3 regions of the Streptomyces sp. WAC07094 genome follow, and region 2 is predicted to be linked to each of the others. Evidence: riboswitches for the same ligand, from Rfam matches in the RefSeq annotation. Region 2 holds a riboswitch; each other region holds the start of a gene.

Region 1 (6,989 bases), 1.7 Mb from region 2:
AGGGCGGCCAGGGCCGTGGTGACCGGCACCGAGGCCACCAGCCCGATCGATCCCACGAGCGTCCGCACGATCTCCTCGGCGACCAACTCGCTGTTGGCGACCGTCACCACACCGCTCTGCGCGATCGAGAAGAGCAGCAGCAGGGGCAACGCGGCACCCGCGTAAGCCAGAACGAGGGTGTTCACGACCGATGCGATGTGGTCGCGTCCGATGCGAATGCCCGCGCGGTAGAGGCCGCGCCACCCCACTGAGGGGTTCGCCTCGTGGAGCTCCCAGACCGCCGACGTCTGGGTCACCGTCACATCGTCGAGAACGCCCAGCGAACCGATGATGACGCCGGCGAGCAGCAGACCGCTCATGTCGATGTGCGGGTACAGGCCATGGATCAGACCGGTGTTGTCGTCCGTGTTCCCGGTCAGCGCGGCCCAGTCGATGAACTCCGAGCCCAGCAGACCGATCAGCGACAGCGAGATGAGGGTGCCGAGCACCGCCACCGAGGTGCGGGCCGAAAGACCGTGGCACATGTAGAGGGCGATCAGCATGATGGCGCTCGATCCGACCACCGCCACGAGCAGCGGATTCGAGCCTTGCAGAATCGCCGGCAGGATGAAGAGACTCAGCACCAGGAAACTCACGGCCAGCGCGACGAGCGCCATGACGCCGCGCAACCGTCCCACGACCACCACGGCGACCGCGAAGATGCCGGCGAGCAGGGCCATGGGGAACTTGCGGTTCACATCGGTGACCGAGTACTGCAGGTCCTTGGGCGCGGAGGGCTCATAGGCGACCACGACCTTCTCGCCCTGGTGCAACTGCCGGGACTGGTCGGGCTGGACGATCTCCGTGAACGTACGGCCCTTGTCGTTGCCGGTGTCGACCCGGATCGTCGCCTTCTTGCAGGTACCTCCCGCCTCTTGCTGTGCCGAGGAACCCTCGGCGGTGGAGGTGTCGCCGGTCGGGGTCTCGCCCGAGGCGTTCACGGACTTGCAGTCCACCGCTACGACCGTGGTGACCGTGGCCTGCTGGGTCTGCCGGTCGAAGCCGACACCGGTCCGCTTGTGGTCCGGAACGCCGCCGGGCCACAGCACCACGAGACCGACCACGACCGCCGCGGTGAAGGGAATGAGGATCGCCGCGATGACTCTGCGCAGATGACGTGAGACGGGGGCGGCCGGCCCATGGCTGTGGGAGTGGCCGTGCCCGCCGCCGGACCCGTTGCCGTCCCCAGGCCCGCCTCCATGGCCGCCTCCGTGACCGTCCCCGGGCCCATGACCGCCTCCATGGCCATGGTCGTGCCGGTCGCCCGGACCGCGACCGCGAGGCGGCTCGGAGGGCGGATAGGGGGGCGGGTGCTGCATCGAGGTCACCGACCGATCATTGCAAGATGGCGCGAGGCCTACTGTGCAGGCCGCGGAATTAGACGCTAGCGTGAGAGGACCTTTGCACACGCGGGAGCTCGGAGCACCGGGCTGAGAGGGCGCTGACCTCCGTGGACGCGATGTTTCACGTGGAACATCGTCGAGCGGAAACCGCTGCGTCGACCGCTGAACCTGTTACCGGGTAATGCCGGCGTAGGGAGTAGGTCTCATGACCAACAAGGATGCGCACACGCCTGCCTCCGATCAGCAGCACATGTCCTCGGAGGCCGGAACGTCCATCGGATGGCACAAGGCGTTCGTCGAGGGTTCGCGCCCCGATCTGCGGGTGCCGGTCCGTCAGGTGCATCTCACCAACGGGCAGTCGGTCACGCTGTACGACACCTCCGGCCCGTACACCGATCCGCTTGTGGAGACGGACGTCCGCAGGGGTCTGACGCCGCTGCGAGAGAACTGGATCGTCGCTCGCGGGGACACGGAGGAGTACGCGGGGCGGCCCGTCCGTCCCGAGGACGACGGAATCAAGCACACATCGCCGCGTGGGGGCCTGCGCAACCTCGACGCGGTCTTCCCGGGCCGGCCGCGCCAACCGCGCCGGGGTCGTACCGGCCAGGCGGTCACACAGCTCGCCTATGCGCAGCGGGGCGAGATCACCCCCGAGATGGAGTTCGTGGCGATCCGGGAGAACATGGCGCCCGAGGTCGTACGGGAGGAGATCGCGGCGGGTCGCGCGGTTCTCCCCGCCAACGTCAATCACCCGGAGACCGAGCCGATGATCATCGGCAAGCGGTTCCTGGTGAAGGTGAACGCCAACATCGGCAACTCGGCGGTGACGTCCTCCATCGAGGAGGAGGTCGAGAAGATGACCTGGGCGACCCGTTGGGGCGCCGACACGGTCATGGATCTGTCCACCGGCCGCAACATCCACACCACACGCGAGTGGGTGCTGCGCAACTCCCCCGTGCCGATCGGCACGGTGCCGCTGTACCAGGCCCTTGAGAAGGTCGACGGGAAGGCCGAGGAGCTGACCTGGGAGATCTACAAGGACACGGTCATCGAGCAGGCCGAACAAGGCGTGGACTACATGACGGTACACGCGGGGGTGCGACTGCCGTATGTGCCGCTGACCGCGAACCGGAAGACCGGAATCGTCTCCCGAGGCGGTTCGATCATGGCGGCATGGTGCCTCGCGCACCACAAGGAGTCGTTTCTCTACGAGAACTTCGAGGAACTCTGCGAGATCCTCGCGGCGCACGACGTCACCTACTCGTTGGGCGACGGACTGCGACCGGGTTCGATCGCCGACGCCAACGACGAGGCGCAGTTCGCGGAGTTGCGCACCCTCGGGGAACTCAACCGGATCGCCCGGCGCTTCCATGTGCAGACCATGATCGAGGGCCCGGGACATGTCCCGATGCACAAGATCAAGGAGAACATCGATCTGCAGCAGGAGGTCTGCGACGAGGCCCCGTTCTACACGCTGGGGCCCCTGACGACGGACATCGCGCCCGCGTACGACCACATCACCTCCGGCATCGGTGCGGCGATGATCGCCTGGTGGGGCACGGCCATGCTCTGCTACGTCACGCCCAAGGAGCATCTGGGTCTGCCCAACCGTGACGACGTCAAGACCGGTGTCATCACCTACAAGATCGCCGCTCATGCGGCCGATCTCGCCAAGGGACATCCGGGCGCCCGGACATGGGACGACGCGCTGTCCGACGCGCGCTTCGAGTTCCGCTGGGAGGACCAGTTCAATCTGGCCCTCGATCCGGACACGGCCCGCGCCTTCCACGACGAGACCCTCCCGGCGGAACCGGCCAAGACCGCCCACTTCTGCTCGATGTGCGGACCGAAGTTCTGCTCGATGAAGATCAGCCAGAGCATCACGGAGCGGTTCGGCGGCGCCGCGTCCGAGGGGGCCTCCGCCGAGGAGATCGCCGAGGGGATGCTCCAGAAGTCGAAGGAGTTCGCGGAGAGCGGGAACCGGGTGTATCTGCCGATCGCGGACTGATGTTCCCGGCCGGTGCTCGTGGTCGTCGGTTGATCACGGGCACCGCCCGTCGCGCCCGCTGCTCCCGATTCCCCTACGACCCGGGCGTCTCGCACCTCGCGACGCCTCGGGGAGGATTCCGCAGAAGTCCGAGGAGTTCGGGGTGAGCGGGAACTGCCCGTTCGAGGCGAACTCCTCTACTCTCTGCCACGCGATCACGTGCCGGACGGAGGGGGTGGGTCGTGGTCTCCAAGGATCTCGTCGAGGTGACGTCGCTCGAGCAGTTGGGCGCGCTGCTCGGAGAACCGACGCCGGCGGCGGCGGACAAGGTGCGGAGCAGTCTGCACGAGCTCGACAAGCAGTGGTTGGCGGCGTCGCCGTTCTGCCTGGTGTCGACCTCCGCCGCCGACGGCAGTTGCGACACGTCGCCGAAGGGCGATCCCGCCGGTTTCACCCTGGTTGTCGACGACACGACGATCGCCATACCCGACAGGCCCGGCAACCGGCGCGGCGACGGGTTCCGCAACATACTGACCAATCCGCAGGTCGGGTTGCTGTACCTGGTCCCCGGCCGCAGTGACACCCTGCGCATCAACGGACGGGCGCGCATCCTCCAGGACGCCCCGTTCTTCGAGCAGATGGTCGTGAAGGGGAATCGCCCGAAGCTGGCCCTGCTGATCGAGGTCGACGAGGTCTTCTACCACTGCCCGAAGGCCGTGTTGCGGGCCGGGCTCTGGAAGGCGGACAGCTGGAACCCGGACGCGGCCCCGCCGCGCTCTCTGATCGCCAAGACCCTGGAGCGCCGTCCGGAGAGCCTGGAGGAACTCGAACGGCACTACGGCCCGCAGTACGGCCAGCGCCTGTACGGCTGATCTCCGTCACCGGTTCGGTGACACGGCCGCCGGAACCCGGTGAGCGCCGTCCGAAGCAGATTCCCGGCGGCGCTCGTCGGCAGCGGACTCTCCGGTGCTCTGCGCGGTCTCCAAAGGTTTCCACGGGTCTCGGCGAGACGATGGCTCCTCCCCGGCCGTCGAAGCGGCGTGAGCCCGTGGACGTCGTGCCGGGGTCCTCGACCCGGGACACCGGCACCCGGCGGCACCCTCGGTGCCGTCGGCGCCGGTGGCACCGGCACGGTCGGCCGGCACCGCCTCACTCCGGTCGGTGGTCCGGCCCGCCGAAGTCCGGACTGGTGAAGTCCGGGCTGGTGAAGCTGGGCCGCGATCCCGCGGAGGCGCCGCTGTCGGGGCTGCTGAACCCCGGCCGGTCGTACCCGAGGTGCGGGATGCGGCTGGGGGTCGTTTCCGGAGTCTTCCGGCTCATCGCGGCCGTACCCGGGTCGGCGAGCGCCTCGCGGAGGAACGGCAGGATTCCGCGCTCCAGCAGGGCCTCTCGCCAGGATTCCCTGGCCCGGGTCACCTCCAGGGCCAACTCGCCCTGGGGGCCTGGTTCGTCCTCGGCGGAGCTGTTGCGCAGGGCGGTGATCAGCAGCCCTATCGCGGCGATCAGGATCGTCGCCGCCGTCATCGCGCCGAAGACCCACCCGGTGGTCAGGAGGGTACGGGCGAAGGCCTGGTCGGGATCGACCATCTTGAGGATGTAGCCGACGAGCAGGAAGATCACCGCGGCGGCACCGGCGAGGAAGGGAGCGAGCACCGCGACGACGGCACCTGCTCCGGCACTCGCGGCGGCCTCTCCCATGGTGGCGGCGAGCCCCAGGCCGTCCATCTCCTGTTCCAGGGAGCGGGAGGTGCTGTCGTGGACGGGCGGGGTGGACTGCGTCGGCCGGCGCAGTTCCTCGCGGACCTTCACGTAGTGGTGGTACTCGGCCGCTGCCGCCGCCGTGATGAGAGCGGTGGCGTTCAGCGCCATGGTGCGCAGTTGTTCGGGGTTGAGCCGCTGTCCCACAGCGGCCAGTTCCGGGCGGTGTGGTGCGGAGCGCAGCGCCTCATCGAGGATCCGCTCGTAATCCTGGCGGTCCTCGCTCAGCAGGTGCTGCGGAACGCTGTTCATGTGCATCCCCCGATGCTCCGTAGGGCTTGTGGCTCGGCATGCTGACGAGCCGTCGGGCAGAAACGGAGGGGAGCCTGCTACGGATAAGCCGATGGTAGAGCGGCGACGGCACCCGGTGACAGGGGGTTTCAGGAAATTGCACGCCCGACCGCCGGGTCAGCGGCGGTACTGTGCCGGGGTCACGTGCCTCGTGAACTTCTAGCGCTCCAAGGGGAGTTGCTGGACGAGCAGCTTCCCGGCCATGGTCACACCGCCGTCCATCGCGATCGCCAGCCCGTCCGCGTACACGTGCGGACCCTCGACCACCGGTCCGGTGCTGTCCTCGCCCTCCTCCGAGCCGACCTGGCCCAGCAGGTAGGGAATGGGGCTGTGGCCATGGACGACGCGCCTGCCGCCGTACATCTCCAGCAGGGACCGCGCGGCGTCGGCACCGCCCTCGTCGCGGAAGGAGAAGCGCTTGGTGAACTTCCGGAACAGGTCCCACACCTCGTCCGCGTCGTTGCGGGTGAGCGTTTCGCGGATGGTGTCGTTGACCGCTTCGATCGAGTCGCCGTAGTCGAGGTACGCGGTCGTGTCCGAGTGGACCAGAAGATGTCCGTCGACCTCCTCCACCGCGTCCAGACGGGCCATCCACTGGAGGTGATGATCCTGCAGGCGGTCCATGTCCGTCTTCTGGCCGCCGTTGAGCAGCCAGGCCGCCTGGAAGGTGGCCGTTCCCGCGCCGGAGCTGACGGGGGTGTCGCCGAACCGCTTGGCGCCGAGGAGGAGCAGCTCGTGGTTGCCCATGAGCGCCTTGCAGTAGCCACCTGACGCGGCGGCCTCGGCCGACAGCCGCATCACGAGATCGATGACACCGATGCCGTCGGGACCGCGGTCGGTGAAGTCCCCCAGGAACCACAGCCGCGCCGTGCCGGCGGACCAGTTGCCTGCGGCGTCGATGAGGCCCTTGTCCTGGAGGGCCGCCACGAGCTGGTCGAGGAAGCCGTGGACGTCCCCGACCACGAACAGCGGCCCCGGTCCCTCGCCGGGCTGCTGGGCCGGGACGGACGCGGGGTCGACGGTGGTCTGGAGGGTGTCGCCGCGGTTGACGACGGGGAGGTCACGCTCGGTGGGCGTGTAGTCGGCGGAGTACCCGTCGGGGTAGGCCGCCGGCGGTGCGGCGGTCGGGGCGACCTCGCCGGGGGGCATGTTCTGGGCGTACGGACCGGTCTCGTGGACGTATCCGGGCACCCTGAAGTCACGCACCGGCCCCGTCTGTTCCGCCTCGGGTCCCTGACCGGCCCCCTGAGTCATCGACCCCTCCACCATTGCGCCGCATCTGCACCGCTTCGGACTGCCTGGTCGCAGCGGCCCGCGGTGTCGTGGGCCCATCATAGGAATGCGGATCGCGCCATGTGATGACCCAGGGGTGGTGAATCGGGGAAGGGCCCCGGATCCCCGAGGCTTTCGCCCTAAATGGGCGGGGCTTTCCCCTGTCGACGGCCGGCCCTTCGGCCGCCCGCGGGCCATCCGTGCGTCGCCCGCGGGTCACCGGCGGCTACCCCTGCTCGGGGGACCGGGGCGGACTGACGGTCGTACGCGGCGGGCGTCGCTCGGACGACGTACGGACG
Region 2 (6,989 bases):
CGTGCTCATCCACCACTACGACGGCTGGGCGGACGCCGTGGCGCTGCGCGACCACGTCGGGAGCCGCGCCTACCACTTCGGGCGTTACGTCGACGACGCCCACAACCAGACGGCGAAACTGCTGAGCGACGGCACCGGCGTCGCCTTCCGGCCGGCGTTGCTCGCAGCGCTGCTGACCGGTGTGCTCACCGCGCGCGAGTGGGAGAGCCGGCGTGTCGTCCTCGTCCTGACCCAGTCCATCGCTCCCCGGCGCTGGTTCACCGCCCGCTGGTCGACGTTGGCGGTGATCATCGCGGCGATGACCGTGCCCTTGGTGGTGGCGTACCGGATCAGCGCCGTGCACGCCCTCCGTCTGGACCTGCTCACCTACGGCTCCGACCGGCAGAACGCGTACTACACCATCGGCCCCGTCACCGTCGCCTACGTCGTGCTCGGCGTCGCGGCCGGCGCCCTGGCCGGCACCCTGCTGCGCCGCGCCTGGCTCGCCCTGGTCGCGGGGCCCGCGCTCGCCTGGCTGGCGGCCGCGGTCCTGGTCCGCTCCCGGGCCGTGCTGCTGCTCGACTTCCCGCTGTTCTCCAAGGTCCACGGCCTGCACCCCGGCGGTGTGCTCGGCCTGCAGTTCTACGACGCTCTGCCGGAGGACTCCTACCTGATCAACTCCCTCGAACCGGGCGACTACTGGGGCTACCAGATCGCGTCCAGCGTGCTCGTCCTCGCGCTCGCCGCCCTGTTCGGCCACGCGGCTCTGCGGGTCGTACGCCACAGAACGGCACAGCGCTGACGCGTACCGCCGGCCCGGTCGGCGCAGTGAGCGACCGGGCCGACGCGATCGCCCGCACCCGCCGGGTCGGGGTCCGGCCCGATGACCGGCGGCCGGCCGAGGAGTGATCGCCGCCGGTCCCTCTCCGGGCCGTCCGGGGCCGCTCAACGGTGACCGAAGCCGACTACTAACGACAGTCGTAGCGAACGACGGCCGCAGGTCACCCGATTGGATCTGCGACACTGATAAAGCCATGCCTAAGCCCGGAGAACTCATTTTCGCCGCGCCGCGCGGAGCCAAGACGCCGCCGCGGCACCTTGCCGACCTCACGCCCACCGAGCGCAAGGAGGCGGTCGCCGCGATCGGTGAGAAGCCGTTCCGCGCCAAACAGCTCTCGCAGCACTACTTCGGCCGGTACGCGCACGACCCCGATCAGTGGACGGACATCCCCGCCTCCGCCCGGGCGGGGTTGCAGGAGGCGCTGCTTCCCGAGCTGATGACCGTCGTACGGCATCTGTCGACCGACGAGGACACGACCCGCAAGACGCTGTGGCGGCTGTTCGACGGCACCCTCGTCGAGTCCGTGCTCATGCGCTATCCCGACCGGGTCACCATGTGCATCAGCTCCCAGGCGGGCTGCGGCATGAACTGCCCCTTCTGTGCGACGGGCCAGGCCGGGCTGGACCGCAACCTGTCCACGGCGGAGATCGTGCACCAGATCGTGGACGGCATGCGGGCGCTGCGCGACGGAGAGATCCCCGGCGGCCCGACGAGGCTGTCCAACATCGTCTTCATGGGCATGGGCGAGCCCCTCGCCAACTACAAGCGCGTCGTCGGCGCCATCCGCGCGCTCACCGACCCCGCCCCTGACGGGCTCGGGCTCTCGCAGCGCGGTATCACCGTGTCGACCGTCGGACTGGTGCCGGCGATCCACCGCTTCGCCGACGAGGGCTTCAAGTGCCGGCTCGCCATCTCCCTGCACGCGCCGGACGACGAACTGCGCGACACCCTGGTACCCGTCAACACCCGGTGGAAGGTGCGCGAGGTCCTCGACGCCGGCTTCGACTACGTCGAGAGGTCCGGCCGCCGGCTGTCCATCGAGTACGCCCTGATCCGGGACATCAACGACCAGGCATGGCGGGGCGACCGTCTCGGCCGGCTGCTCAAGGGCAGGCCCGTCCATGTGAACCTGATCCCGCTGAACCCGACCCCCGGCTCCAAGTGGACCGCATCACGTCCCGAGGACGAGAAGGCCTTCGTCGAGGCGATTGCCGCGCACGGAGTGCCGGTGACCGTCCGGGACACCCGTGGCCAGGAGATCGACGGAGCGTGCGGGCAGCTGGCGGCCGGCGAGCGTTAGGGCGGTAGTCTGGCCCCGGTCAGTACATCTTCATATTCCGACAGGGGAGCGCCACAGCGCTGAGAGTGCGGGAGAGCCCGCAGACCCTCTGAACCTCGCCCAGGTCATTCTGGGTAGGAAGTTCGGTCTTCACTCGAGCTGTTGCGCCCTGCCCGGATCCGAAAGGTCCCGGGCAGGGCCGCGTCTCTTCCTGGACACCCCCAGGAGGAAAATTCAGTGAGCATCACCGGTAAGCGGTTCGCGGCCGCGGTCGTCGGGCTGGGCATGGTCACGTTGTCCGCGTGCGGCTCGTCCGGCTCCGCGAGCGGGAGCGGCGGCGACTCCAGGACCGTGACCCTCGTCAGCCACGACTCGTGGGCCGCCTCCAAGAGCGTCGTCTCGGCCTTCGAGCGGGAGTCCGGTTACAAGGTCAAGGTCCTCAAGGACGGCGACGCCGGGCAGGCCGTCAACAAGGCGATCCTCACCAAGGACAATCCGCAGGGCGACGTCTTCTTCGGCGTCGACAACACCCTGCTGTCGCGGGCACTCGACAACGGGCTGTTCCAGCCGTACGAGGCCAAGGGGCTCGACCAGGTGGAAGCCGGGTTCCAGCTCGACAAGGACAAGCACCGGGTGACCCCGATCGACTACGGCGACATCTGCGTCAACTACGACAAGAAGTACTTCGCCGACCACAAGCTGACCCCGCCGGCCTCCTTCGACGACCTGACGAAGCCCGCGTACAAGAACCTCCTCGTCACCGAGAACGCCTCCACGTCCTCGCCCGGCCTGGGCTTCCTGCTGGGCACGGCCGCCGAGTACGGCGCCACCGGCTGGCCGGACTACTGGAAGAAGCTCGAGGCCAACGGCGTCAAGGTGGTCGACGGCTGGGAGCAGGCGTACGACCAGGAGTTCTCCGGTTCGGCAGGGGGCAGGAAGGCGGGTGGCGACCGGCCGCTCGTCGTGTCGTACGCGTCCTCGCCGCCCGCCGAGGTCGTCTACGCCCAGCCGCGGCCCAAGACGGCGCCGACCGGCGTCGCGACCGGCACCTGCTTCCGTCAGATCGAGTTCGCGGGCGTGCTGAGCAACGCCCGCAACACCAAGGGCGCCAAGGCGTTCGTCGACTTCCTGATCGGCAGGACGTTCCAGGAGGACATGCCGCTCAACATGTTCGTGTACCCGGTGGTCCAGGGCGCGAAGGTGCCGGCCGAGTTCACCGAGTACGGTCCCGCGGCCACGGACCCCGAGACCATGGCCCCGGACCTGATCGCCGCCAACCGTGACCAGTGGGTCAAGTCGTGGACGTCGCTCGTACTGAAGTGAGCGAGGCCGCCGAGACGGCCCCGGGAGCCCGCGGGAGCGCGGCGCGGCTCGGGCTGATGGCCCTGCCCGTCGCGTTCTTCGCGGTCTTCTTCGCCTACCCCGTCGCCGCGATCGTCGCGCGCGGCCTGCACGTCGACGGGACCTGGCGGTTCGGGCGTCTCGCCGACGTGCTCGCCCAGCCCGACATCCGGCATGTGCTGTGGTTCACGACCTGGCAGGCGCTCGCCTCCACCGCCCTCACGCTGCTGGTCGCGCTCCCCGGCGCCTATGTCTTCGCGCGCCTGGACTTCCCCGGCAAGGACGTGCTGCGGGCCGTCGTCACGGTCCCGTTCGTGCTGCCGACCGTCGTCGTCGGCACCGCCTTCCTGGCGCTCGTCGGGCGCGGCGGACTCCTCGACGATCTGTGGGGTCTGCGGCTCGACACGACGGTATGGGCCATTCTGCTGGCCCATGTCTTCTTCAACTACGCGGTCGTGGTGCGCACGGTGGGCGGTCTGTGGGCACAGCTCGATCCGCGCCAGGAGGAGGCGGCCCGGATGCTCGGCGCCTCCCGGCTCGCGGCCTGGCGGAGGGTGACGCTGCCCGCGCTGGGCCCGGCCGTTGCGGCCGCCGCCCTGATGGTGTTCCTGTTCACCTTCACCTCGTTCGGCGTGGTGCAGATCCTCGGCGGCCCCACCTTCTCCACGCTGGAGGTGGAGATCTACCGGCAGACCTCGGAGATCTTCGACCTGTCCACGGCCGCCGTGCTCACGCTGCTCCAGTTCGCGGCGGTGGGAGCGATCCTCGTGCTGCACGCCTGGACCGTGCGCCGCCGGGAGAGCGCACTGCGGCTGGTCGACGCCTCCCTCACGGCGCGCAGGCCGCGCGGCGCGGCGCAGTGGGCGCTGCTCGGCGCGGTTCTCGTCACGGTGGCCGTCCTGCTCGTGCTGCCGCTCGCCGTCCTGGTGCAACGGTCCCTCGACGCGCCCCGGTTCGCGTACTACAGGGCGCTGGCACACGACGACGGCGGCACCTTCCTGGTCGCTCCGATCGACGCCATCGGCAACTCGCTGCGATACGCCGCCGTGGCCACGGTGATCGCCGTGCTGATCGGCTCGCTCGCCGCCGCGGCCCTGGCCCGTCGGGACGCGGGCCGCCTCGTGCGGGCGTTCGACGCCCTGCTCATGCTGCCGCTGGGCGTGTCCGCCGTGACCGTGGGCTTCGGATTCCTGATCACCCTCGACAGGCCGCCACTGGATCTGCGCGGTTCCTGGATCCTGGTGCCGCTCGCACAGGCGCTGGTGGGCGCCCCCTTCGTCGTACGCACGATGCTGCCCGTCCTGCGGGCGGTGGACGAACGGCTGCGGGAGGCCGCGGCCGTGCTCGGGGCGTCGCCGTGGCGGGTGTGGCGGGAGGTCGACCTGCCGATCGTGCGGCGGGCGCTGCTGGTCGCGGCCGGGTTCGCGTTCGCCGTGTCGCTGGGCGAGTTCGGGGCGACGGTGTTCATCGCGCGGCCCGACAATCCGACGCTCCCCGTCGCCGTGGCCCGCCTGCTCGGACGGCCCGGTGATCTCAACTACGGCCAGGCCATGGCCCTCTCGACGATTCTGATGGTGGTGTGCGCGGTGGCGCTGCTGGTCCTGGAGAGGCTGCGGACGGATCGGACGGGGGAGTTCTGACGATGCTCAGGCTTGAGGAGGCGACCGTACGTTTCGCGGGGCGCGCGGCACTCGACCGGGTCGGCCTCGAGGTCGCCGAGCGCGAGATCGTCTGCGTGCTCGGACCGAGCGGAGGCGGCAAGTCGACACTGCTGCGGACCGTGGCGGGGCTTCAACCCCTGGACGGCGGGCGGGTGTTCCTCGAGGGTCGTGATCTGGACGGGACACCCGCGCACCGGCGCGGAGTGGGCCTGATGTTCCAGGACCATCAGCTCTTCCCCCAGCGGGACGTGGGCGGGAACGTCGCCTTCGGACTTCGTATGCAGGGTGCCGCGCGCGGCGAGCAGGAGGCCAGGGTCGCGGAGTTGCTCGGCCTCGTCGGGCTGCACGGTGCCGCGCGCAGGGCCGTCGCCTCGCTCTCCGGAGGGGAGCAGCAGAGGGTCGCGCTCGCCCGTGCCCTCGCGCCCCGGCCCCGGCTGCTGATGCTGGACGAACCGCTGGGACAGCTCGACCGGTCGCTGCGTGAACGCCTGGTGGTGGAACTGCGCGAGCTCTTCGGGCGCTTGGGCACGACCGTGCTCGCCGTCACCCACGACCAGGGCGAGGCGTTCGCACTCGCCGACCGGGTCGTCGTGATGCGCGACGGGCGGATCGCCCAGTCCGGCAGCCCTCTTGAGGTGTGGCAACGGCCCGCGGACGAATTCGTCGCACGCTTCCTCGGGTTCGACAACGTGGTGGCGGCGACCGTCACCGGCCGGGCGGCGGACACACCGTGGGGCAAGCTCCCCGTTCCGGAGGGCTCACCGCAGGGGCCGGGCACACTGCTCGTCCGGCCCGCCGGGGTACGGCTCGTCGACGCCTCCGACGGACTGCGCTGCACCGTGGCCGCGCGCACCTTCCGCGGAACCCATGTCGCGGTGCACCTCCGGCCCGAGCGGGCCCCCGGGTTGGAGGCGGCATGCCCACTGCGCACCGCACCGGAGCCCGGGGACGAGGTCGGTGTCGTCTTCGACGCGGCTGAAGTCGTCGTCCTCGGGGGCTCTTCCGGCGCCTAGGGCGACCGCACGTTCGGGCATGTACAAAGGCCCGCCCCCGGCAGGGGACGGGCCTTTGTGCGTACGTGCCTTGTGGAGGCGTCAGCCGACCTTCGACGCGCTGCGACGGCGCATGCCGAAGAACACCGCGCCACCGCCGATGACGACCAGACCACCGGCGATGCCGGCGATCATGGGCGTGCTGGAGCTGGCACCGGTCTCAGCCAGGTTCGAGGTACCGGCCGCGGGCGAGGGAGAGTTGTCCCCGGCCGGAACCGGAGCCGCGCTGTCCGACGCCGACGCCGAAGGGGCGGCGGAGTCGGACGGAGAGGCGGGCGCCGACGGGGTCGGGGTGTCGGACGCCGGCGGCGTCGTCTCGGCCGTCTGGCACGCCTTGCCCGGCGTGGTGACCGAGATGTCGTCGTCGACGACAGGGCTGTCGACCTTCACGTGCACACGGTACGTGGTGTTGGGCGCCCAGTCCTCGGAGAAGGAGATGGTCTCGCCCCTGCCCGTGGTGGTCTGCTCGCCAACCTTCTTGACGTCTGCGCCCTTCGACTCCAGGTAGACCGTGACGGTCGCGGTCTTGCCAGAGCCGTCGATGTCCTTGACGGTGATGAGGCCCTTCCCGTTGTCGTCGCACGATGCGACGGCCGAGAAGTCACTGATGTTGCAGGCGAGCGCGTTGCCGGCGGCGCCGAGAGCGAGCGCGGCGGTGGCGGATGCGACGCCGAGGATGCGCACCGTTCGAGCGGTGCGGGAGGATATGGACACGATTGCCCTTCGCGGGATGCGCAACTGCGGGGGGTTCCAGGGGCTGTTGCTGCAACAACAGCAATCCCAAGAGACTCACAGGTCTATAAGGGGCGGGTAAGTGCTGTCAACGCCGATGTCCG
Region 3 (6,989 bases), 3.6 Mb from region 2:
CTTGGGGTGCGCGTCGAGGGCCTCGAAGTACGGCCCGAAGTCCCAGGTCCGCGAGCACAAGGAGGCACCCTGGCCCGCGGTCGACTCCAGCAGAAGGAAGGGGTCGTCGTCGTGTGTGAGCTCGTCCAGCAGTGGGAGCAGGCGCTCGCGCACCTGGGCGAGGGCGACGGCCCGGTCCCGGCCGCCCGTCGCGCTGCCCGTGTGCACGACGACGCCCAGTGCCCCTATCTCCCGGCCCCGGCGCAGCGAGTGCCGCAGTGACTCCACGGACCTCTCGGCCGTCGCCTCGGTGTGCGAGCCGAAGTTGATCAGGTACGGCGCGTGGACGTACGCCGGGATCGACCCGGCGGCGCACGCCGCACGGAACTCCTCGTCCTGCCGCGGATTGCCGGCGGGCGTCGCCCAGCCCCGCGGATTGGCGACGAAGACCTGCACGGTCTCCGCCCCGAGGTCACGCGCGTAGGCCAGTCCCACCGAGTTCAGACCGCCGGCCACGGGGACATGGCCGCCGATGGGATTGCGGGCGGCACCGGACATGCCGAGCGGGCCATGGGAGGGCTGAGTTCTCACCCTTCAAGGGTGTCATGCGTCCCGTGGCGCGCCGTCAGCGGATCTTGATCGTGATCGTCGACCCCTTGGGCGCCTTGTCGCCGCCTTCGACGGACTGGCTCTTGACCGTCTCGCCGAACAGACCCAGCAGCCCCCGGTCCTCCTCGACCTGGAAGCCCGCTTCCTCCAGGGCCCTCCTCGCGTCGTCGACGCCGTCGCCCACCACGTCCGGGACCTCCACCTGCTCGCGGCCCTTGGAGATCGTCAGCGTGACGGTGTCGCCCTCGCCGACCTCCTTGTCCGCGCCCGGCGACTGCTCGGCGACCTGTCCGGCCTCGAACGCCGACATGATCCGGGTGTCCGCGATCTTCACTTCCAGGCCCGCGTCGCGCAGTTGCGCGGTGGCGTCGTCGATGGAGCTGCCCGTGACATCGGGAACCTCCACGGGGCTGCCCTTGCTCACGGTGAGCGCGATCGCCGAGCCGCCGTGGCGTTCGGTGCCCGCCTCCGGATCCGTGCCGATCACGAAGCCCTTGGGCACGTCCTCGCTGAAGGCGCGCGTGACCATGCCCGCGACGAGCCCGTGCTGCGTGAGCTGCTCCTGCGCCTTCTCCAGCCGGACGCCCCTCAGATCCGGTACCCCGACCGTCTCCGGGCCGTCCGAGACGGTCAGCGTGACGGAGTCGTGGGAGCGGATCCGGGCGCCCGTCGCCGGGTCGCTGCTGATCACCGTGCCACGCGTGACCGTGTCGCTGTAGGCGTGCTTGACCTGCTTGACCTCGAGCCCCGCCTGCCCGAGCCGGTCACGGGCCTCTGCCTCGGTCTTCGCCAGCAGCGGGGGGACCTTGGTGAACTGACCGGAGTTGATGTACCAGACGCCGGTGCCCACGCCGAACAGCACCAGCACGGCGAGAACAACCGCGAACACCCCGCGCCTGGGGCGCCCGCGGCGGGCGGCGGGTGGCCCGGGCGGAGGCATCTCGAGCCGGCTCGTGCGGTTGATCACCGCCGTCCGGGCCTCGGCGTCCGGCGCGACGGGAGTGCGCGGTACGACGCTCGTGCGGTCCTGGGCGTTGTCGTGCTCCTGAGTGATCGCCTGCGGGGGCACCGCCTCCAGCTGCTCGGCGGTGAGCGCGCCGCGCGCCTCGCGGGCCTGTCCGAGCAGGGCCACCGCGTCGCCCGGTCGCAGCCGGGGGTCGCGCGCGGTCGCCGAGGCGACCAGATCGTCGAGTTCGACGGACAGACCGGGAACGGCGGCCGACGGCGGCGGCACGTCCTCGTTGAGGTGCTGGTAGAGCACCTGGGCGGGGGAGTCCCCGTAGTGGGGCTTGCCGCCGGTGAGCATTTCGTAGAGGACGACCCCGCATGCGTACACGTCGACCCGGGGGTCGGCCGTGCCGTGCTCGATCTGCTCCGGGGCCAGATAGGAGACCGTGCCGAGGACGGCGCCCGTCGTGCTGGTGACGGTGTTCACGGCCCGTACGAGCCCGAAGTCGGCCACCTTGACCCGGCCGTCGTCCCCTATGAGGACGTTCTCCGGCTTCATGTCGCGATGCACGAATCCGGCGCGGTGGGCGGCGCCCAGGGCGGCGAGCACCGGCTCGAGGATGTCCAGGGCGGCGCGCGGTTGCAGCGCCCCGCGCTCGCGCAGCACGTCGCGCAGGGTGCAGCCGGCGACGTACTCCATGGCCAGATAGACGTAGGAGCCGTCGGCGCCCTGGTCGAAGACCTGCACCACGTTCGGGTGCGCGAGGCGCGCGACTGACTTGGCCTCGCGTATGAAGCGCTCGACGAACGAGCCGTCGGCGGCCAGCGCCGGATGCATCACCTTCAGTGCCAGGACGCGGTCGAGGCGGGTGTCCACGGCCCGGTAGACCGTGGCCATCCCGCCGACCGCGATACGGGCGTCGATGCGGTAGCGGCCGTCGAGCACATGCCCGACGAGAGGGTCGTGAAGGGTCGTATCCACGCAGGTGAGTCTACGAGGGCATAACGACCCGCCCGACGGATACGGCCGAGCCGGGGTGCGACTGCAGCCGACCTGTGACGCTCGCCGCACCTGTACGGGGCCGTGTGCGCCGGTCCTCAGAAGGCAGGCCGCTCCGGGTCCAGACGGGCGACGCCCTCCGTGGGGGACGACGCCTGAGCGAAGTGCCGACGGGGGATGCGGCCCGCCCTGAGCGCGAGCCGCCCCGCGTCCACCGCGTGCCGCATCGCTTCCGCCATCAGCACCGGTTCCTGGGCCCGGGTGACCGCCGTGGCGAGCATCACACCCGCGCACCCCAGCTCCATCGCGAACGCCACGTCCGACGCCGTACCCGCTCCCGCGTCCAGGACGACCGGCACACGCGCCTGCTCCACGATCAGCTGGAAGTTGTGCGGGTTGCGGATGCCGAGCCCGGAGCCGATCGGCGAGCCCAGCGGCATGATCGCCGCGCAGCCGACGTCCTCCAGCTTCCGGGCGAGGACGGGGTCGTCGTTCGTGTACGGCAGCACCGTGAAACCGTCGTCGACCAGTGTCTCCGCCGCGTCCAGCAGCTCGATGGGGTCGGGCAGCAGGGTCCGCTCGTCGGCGATGACCTCCAGCTTGACGAGGTCCGTGCCGAGCGCCTCACGGGCGAGACGGGCGGTGAGCACGGCCTCGCCCGCGGTGAAGCACCCCGCGGTGTTGGGCAGCACCCGGATGTCCAGCTTCTCGAGCACGGAGAGGACCGATCCGTGCACCGAGGCGTCGACGCGCCGCATGGCGACCGTCGTCAGCTCCGTGCCGGACGCCACCAGTGCCCGTTCGAGCACATCCAGGCTCGGCGCACCGCCGGTGCCCATGATCAGCCGGGACGAGTAGGTCGTACCACCGAGGACGAAGGGGTCGTCGGCCATGGTCAGCCTCCTTGGACGGCGGTGAGGATCTCGACACGGTCCCCCTCGCAGAGGTGCGTCGAGGGCCACTGCGTGCGCGGGACGACGGTTTCGTTGAGGGCGGCGGCCACGCCCGAGGGGGCCGTGGTCAGGATCCGGACCACGGCGTCGAGCGCGGTGTCGGGGGCGATGCGGTGGGGCTCGCCGTTGACCGAGATGTTCATGCGGGCTGCTCCGTGAGTGCCGCGGCGAACCGCGTGGGGGTGAAGGGGCGGGCTTCGTCGGGAAGCTCGCCCGTGGTCAGGACGTGGGCCATGACGTCGCCGGTGACGGGGGTGAGCAGGACGCCGTTGCGGTAGTGCCCGGTGGCCAGCAGCAGGCCGTCCAGCTTCGTGGGCCCGAGCAGCGGCGCGTTGTCCGGGGAGCCCGGGCGCAGACCGGCACGGGTCTCGGTGAGCGGCAGTTCGGTGATGCCGGGGACCAGCTCGTGCGCGTCCCGCAGCAACTCGTAGACACCGCCCGCGGTGACCGCCGTGTTCCAGCCGAGCTCCTCGCTGGTGGCGCCGACGACCAGCTCCCCGTTCTCGCGCGGGACCAGGTAGACATGGCTGCCGCGGACGACGGCACGCACGGTACGGCTCAGGAACGGCGCGTACCGCTCGGGCACGGTCAGCCGCAGCACCTGGCCCTTCACCGGCCGCACGGGAGGCAGGACCTCGTCCGGGACGCCCGCGAGCCGTCCGCTCAGGCTGCCGGCGGCCAGGACCACCTGCCCGGCGGCGAGGTCGTCGCCGTCGGCGGTCCGGACGCCTGCGGCACGGTCGCGCGCCACCGTCAGCCGTTCGGCCCACGTCCGGTGGAAGACGACCCCGGCCCGCTCGCAGGCGAGGACCAGGGCCGCGGCCAGCCGGCGCGGGTCGATCTGGTGGTCTCCGTCGACCCTCAGACCGCCGCGCACACCGGGCGCGAGCATCGGCTCCAGGCGACGGCACTCGCGTCCGTTCAGCCACTCCGCCGCGAGGCCGGACCGCTGCTGAAGCGCGTGCAGTTCCCGCAGGTGGGCACGGTCGTCGGCGTCCAGCGCCACCGCCAGCGTGCCGCACCGGCGGTAGCCGAGGTCCCGGCCGGACGCCTCGGCGAGCTCGTCGGCGAAGTCGGGGTAGCGACGGGCGGACTCGAGGTTCAGGCCGAGCAGCGTCTGCTCCCCGTAGTGCAGTTCGGTGACGGCCGCGAGCATCCCGGCGGCCACCTGGGCGGCACCACCGCCCGGCTCGGGATCCACCACGGCGGTGGAGAGCCCGTGCAGGGCCGCCCGCCAGGCGGTCACCAGCCCGATGATTCCGCCCCCGACCACGAGGACGTCGGATGTGGGTGTAGGAGACATGGGCGTCGAGCCCCCTCCCTTCGCCGGCATGACCCGGATCAGGTTCGTACGGTCGGAGGCCGCCAGCCTCCCTCTCAGCCCGGTGCGTCCGGGCTCCCGCGAGTGCTTTACCTTGGCCACCCTATCCGGTGCCGTTTGCCTCAGTAAGGGAGCCTCCGTACATGGTCCCATCGCTCGAAGGACTGACCTTCGCCCCTGTGGCGGACCAGGCACCCGGACAGGTCGGGACCGGCACCCGGTTCACCTACCACGAGCAGGACGGCGGGATCTGGGCCGAATACGCGGGTGGCGACGTCGTACGCGGCCGTTTGGTGGGTACACGAAGCGGTGACCGCCTCGACTTCCGGTACGTCCAGCTCACGCACGACGGGATCACGTCGTCCGGGCACTGCGAGTCCCGGATCGTGGAGCTTCCCGACGGGCGGTTGAGGCTGGAGGAGTCGTGGCAATGGGAGTCGCGAACGGGCGACGGGACGAGCATTGTGGAAGAGGTCACCCGGCACGCACGCTGACTGACGGTTTGTCAGTTGTCTATGGTGATCAGGTGAGCGAGCAGACGCAGGCGCGGAGCGATTCGGCACGGCGGGTCGTCGTCGTGGGCGCGGGCATGGCCGGGGTGCAGACCGCGGTCGCCCTGCGGGAACAGGGCTTCGGGGGCCGGGTGACGCTGATCGGCGCGGAACCCCACCCGCCGTACGACAGACCGCCGTTGTCCAAGGCCGTGCTGCTCGGAAAGGCCGACGGCTCCGCCTTCGACGTCGACTTCGAGGCCCTGGACATCGGGTTGCGGCTGGGCTGCGAAGTGCTCGGCGTGCGCCCCGACGACCACGAGCTGGACACCACCGAGGGTCCCGTGCCGTACGACGTCCTGGTCCTCGCGACCGGAGCGGAGCCGATCCGGCTGCCCGGCACCGAGGGTGTGCCCGGCGTGCATCTGCTGCGCACGCTGGACGACGCCGAGCGGCTGCGGCCGGTCCTCGCCGAGCAGCACGACGTCGTGGTCGTGGGTGCCGGCTGGATCGGCGCGGAGTTCGCCACCGCCGCGCGCGAGGCGGGCTGCGCGGTCACCGTGGTGGAGGCCGCCGACCGGCCGCTCGCCGGGGCGCTGCCCGAGGACGTGGCCGCGCCGATGACGGCCTGGTACGCGGACAGCGGCGCCGATCTTCGCATCCACGCGCGCGTGGAGCGCATCGAGCCCGGGGCCGTGGTGCTCGACGACGGTTCGCGGGTGCCCGCGGGTGCGGTGGTCGTGGGCATCGGGGCCCGTCCGGCGACGCGATGGCTCGCCGAGTCGGGCATCGCCCTCGGGGTACACGGCGAGGTGCTGGCCGACGACCATCTGCGCACCTCGCTGCCCGACGTGTACGCGGTCGGCGACTGCGCCTCCTTCCCGTCGGGCCGCTACGAGGAGCGTCTGCTGGTCCATCACTGGGACAACGCCCTCCAGGGCCCGCGCACGGTGGCCGCGAACATCATCGGTGAGACGCCGATGGCGTACGACCCGGTGCCGTACTTCTGGTCCGAGCAGTTCGGTCGTTTCGTCCAGTATGTGGGTCACCACGCGGCCGCCGACACCACGGTGTGGCGCGGCGACCCCGAGGGCGCGGCCTGGGCCGTCTGCTGGCTGCGCGGGGGGCGCCTGGTCGGTCTTCTGGCCGTGGGCCGCCCCCGTGACCTGGCCCAGGGACGCCGTCTGATCGAGGCGGGCACCCCGATGGATCCCGAACTCCTGTCCGACCCGTCGCGCCCGCTGAAGGAGGCCACAGCGTGACCGTGTCCGGCGGTCCGTGCGAAGCCCCAGGTGAGAGGGCTTCCGTATCCACCGCAGGGGGCAATCGCGCCCCCGGTGGAGGCGCCCCGCTTTCCGACTGTCGGTCCGGGATGGCACGCTTGATCCCGTGACCGAGATTGACGCAAAGATCGATGCTCTCGTCCCTGCCTGGCTCACCCTCCCCGACATCGCCGAATCACTCGGCGTCGAGGTGACCCGGGTACGGCAGCTGGTCAAGGAGGGCCAGCTCATCGCCGTACGCCGTGGTGAGAACCGTGCACTGCACGTCCCCGCCGCCTTCATCGACGGGGACAAGGTCGTCAAGGGCCTGTTTGGCACCTTGACGCTGCTGCGGGACGACGGCTTCACGGTCGAAGAGATGATCGAGTGGCTCTTCACCCCGGACCCGACCCTGCCCGGCACCCC

What was found. A riboswitch is a leader RNA that binds a small molecule or an ion and turns the genes downstream of it on or off. The one in region 2 is predicted to bind thiamine pyrophosphate.
Region 1: another riboswitch for thiamine pyrophosphate. It lies ahead of thiC (phosphomethylpyrimidine synthase ThiC); the one in region 2 lies ahead of RCR19_RS10930 (thiamine ABC transporter substrate-binding protein).
Region 3: another riboswitch for thiamine pyrophosphate. It lies ahead of thiO (glycine oxidase ThiO); the one in region 2 lies ahead of RCR19_RS10930 (thiamine ABC transporter substrate-binding protein).

The regions. Positions count from the first base shown of each region.
Region 1 covers NZ_JAVMJZ010000001.1:4,235,800-4,242,788, forward strand. Annotated here, with positions in the region: gene RCR19_RS18670 (YibE/F family protein) at 1-1,367, opposite strand, end outside; TPP riboswitch at 1,439-1,595, shown strand; gene thiC (phosphomethylpyrimidine synthase ThiC) at 1,588-3,390, shown strand; gene RCR19_RS18680 (pyridoxamine 5'-phosphate oxidase family protein) at 3,612-4,241, shown strand; gene RCR19_RS18685 (hypothetical protein) at 4,519-5,385, opposite strand; gene RCR19_RS18690 (metallophosphoesterase) at 5,578-6,672, opposite strand; gene RCR19_RS18695 (LacI family DNA-binding transcriptional regulator) at 6,917-6,989, opposite strand, start outside.
Region 2 covers NZ_JAVMJZ010000001.1:2,509,083-2,516,071, reverse strand. Annotated here, with positions in the region: gene RCR19_RS10940 (hypothetical protein) at 1-781, shown strand, start outside; gene rlmN (23S rRNA (adenine(2503)-C(2))-methyltransferase RlmN) at 1,014-2,120, shown strand; TPP riboswitch at 2,153-2,258, shown strand; gene RCR19_RS10930 (thiamine ABC transporter substrate-binding protein) at 2,343-3,422, shown strand; gene RCR19_RS10925 (iron ABC transporter permease) at 3,479-5,080, shown strand; gene RCR19_RS10920 (ABC transporter ATP-binding protein) at 5,083-6,114, shown strand; gene RCR19_RS10915 (LAETG motif-containing sortase-dependent surface protein) at 6,196-6,867, opposite strand.
Region 3 covers NZ_JAVMJZ010000001.1:6,117,772-6,124,760, forward strand. Annotated here, with positions in the region: gene RCR19_RS27060 (deoxyribonuclease IV) at 1-537, opposite strand, end outside; gene pknB (Stk1 family PASTA domain-containing Ser/Thr kinase) at 605-2,518, opposite strand; gene RCR19_RS27070 (thiazole synthase) at 2,635-3,429, opposite strand; gene thiS (sulfur carrier protein ThiS) at 3,432-3,632, opposite strand; gene thiO (glycine oxidase ThiO) at 3,629-4,792, opposite strand; TPP riboswitch at 4,791-4,902, opposite strand; gene RCR19_RS27085 (hypothetical protein) at 4,954-5,304, shown strand; gene RCR19_RS27090 (FAD-dependent oxidoreductase) at 5,337-6,563, shown strand; gene RCR19_RS27095 (Rv2175c family DNA-binding protein) at 6,691-6,989, shown strand, end outside.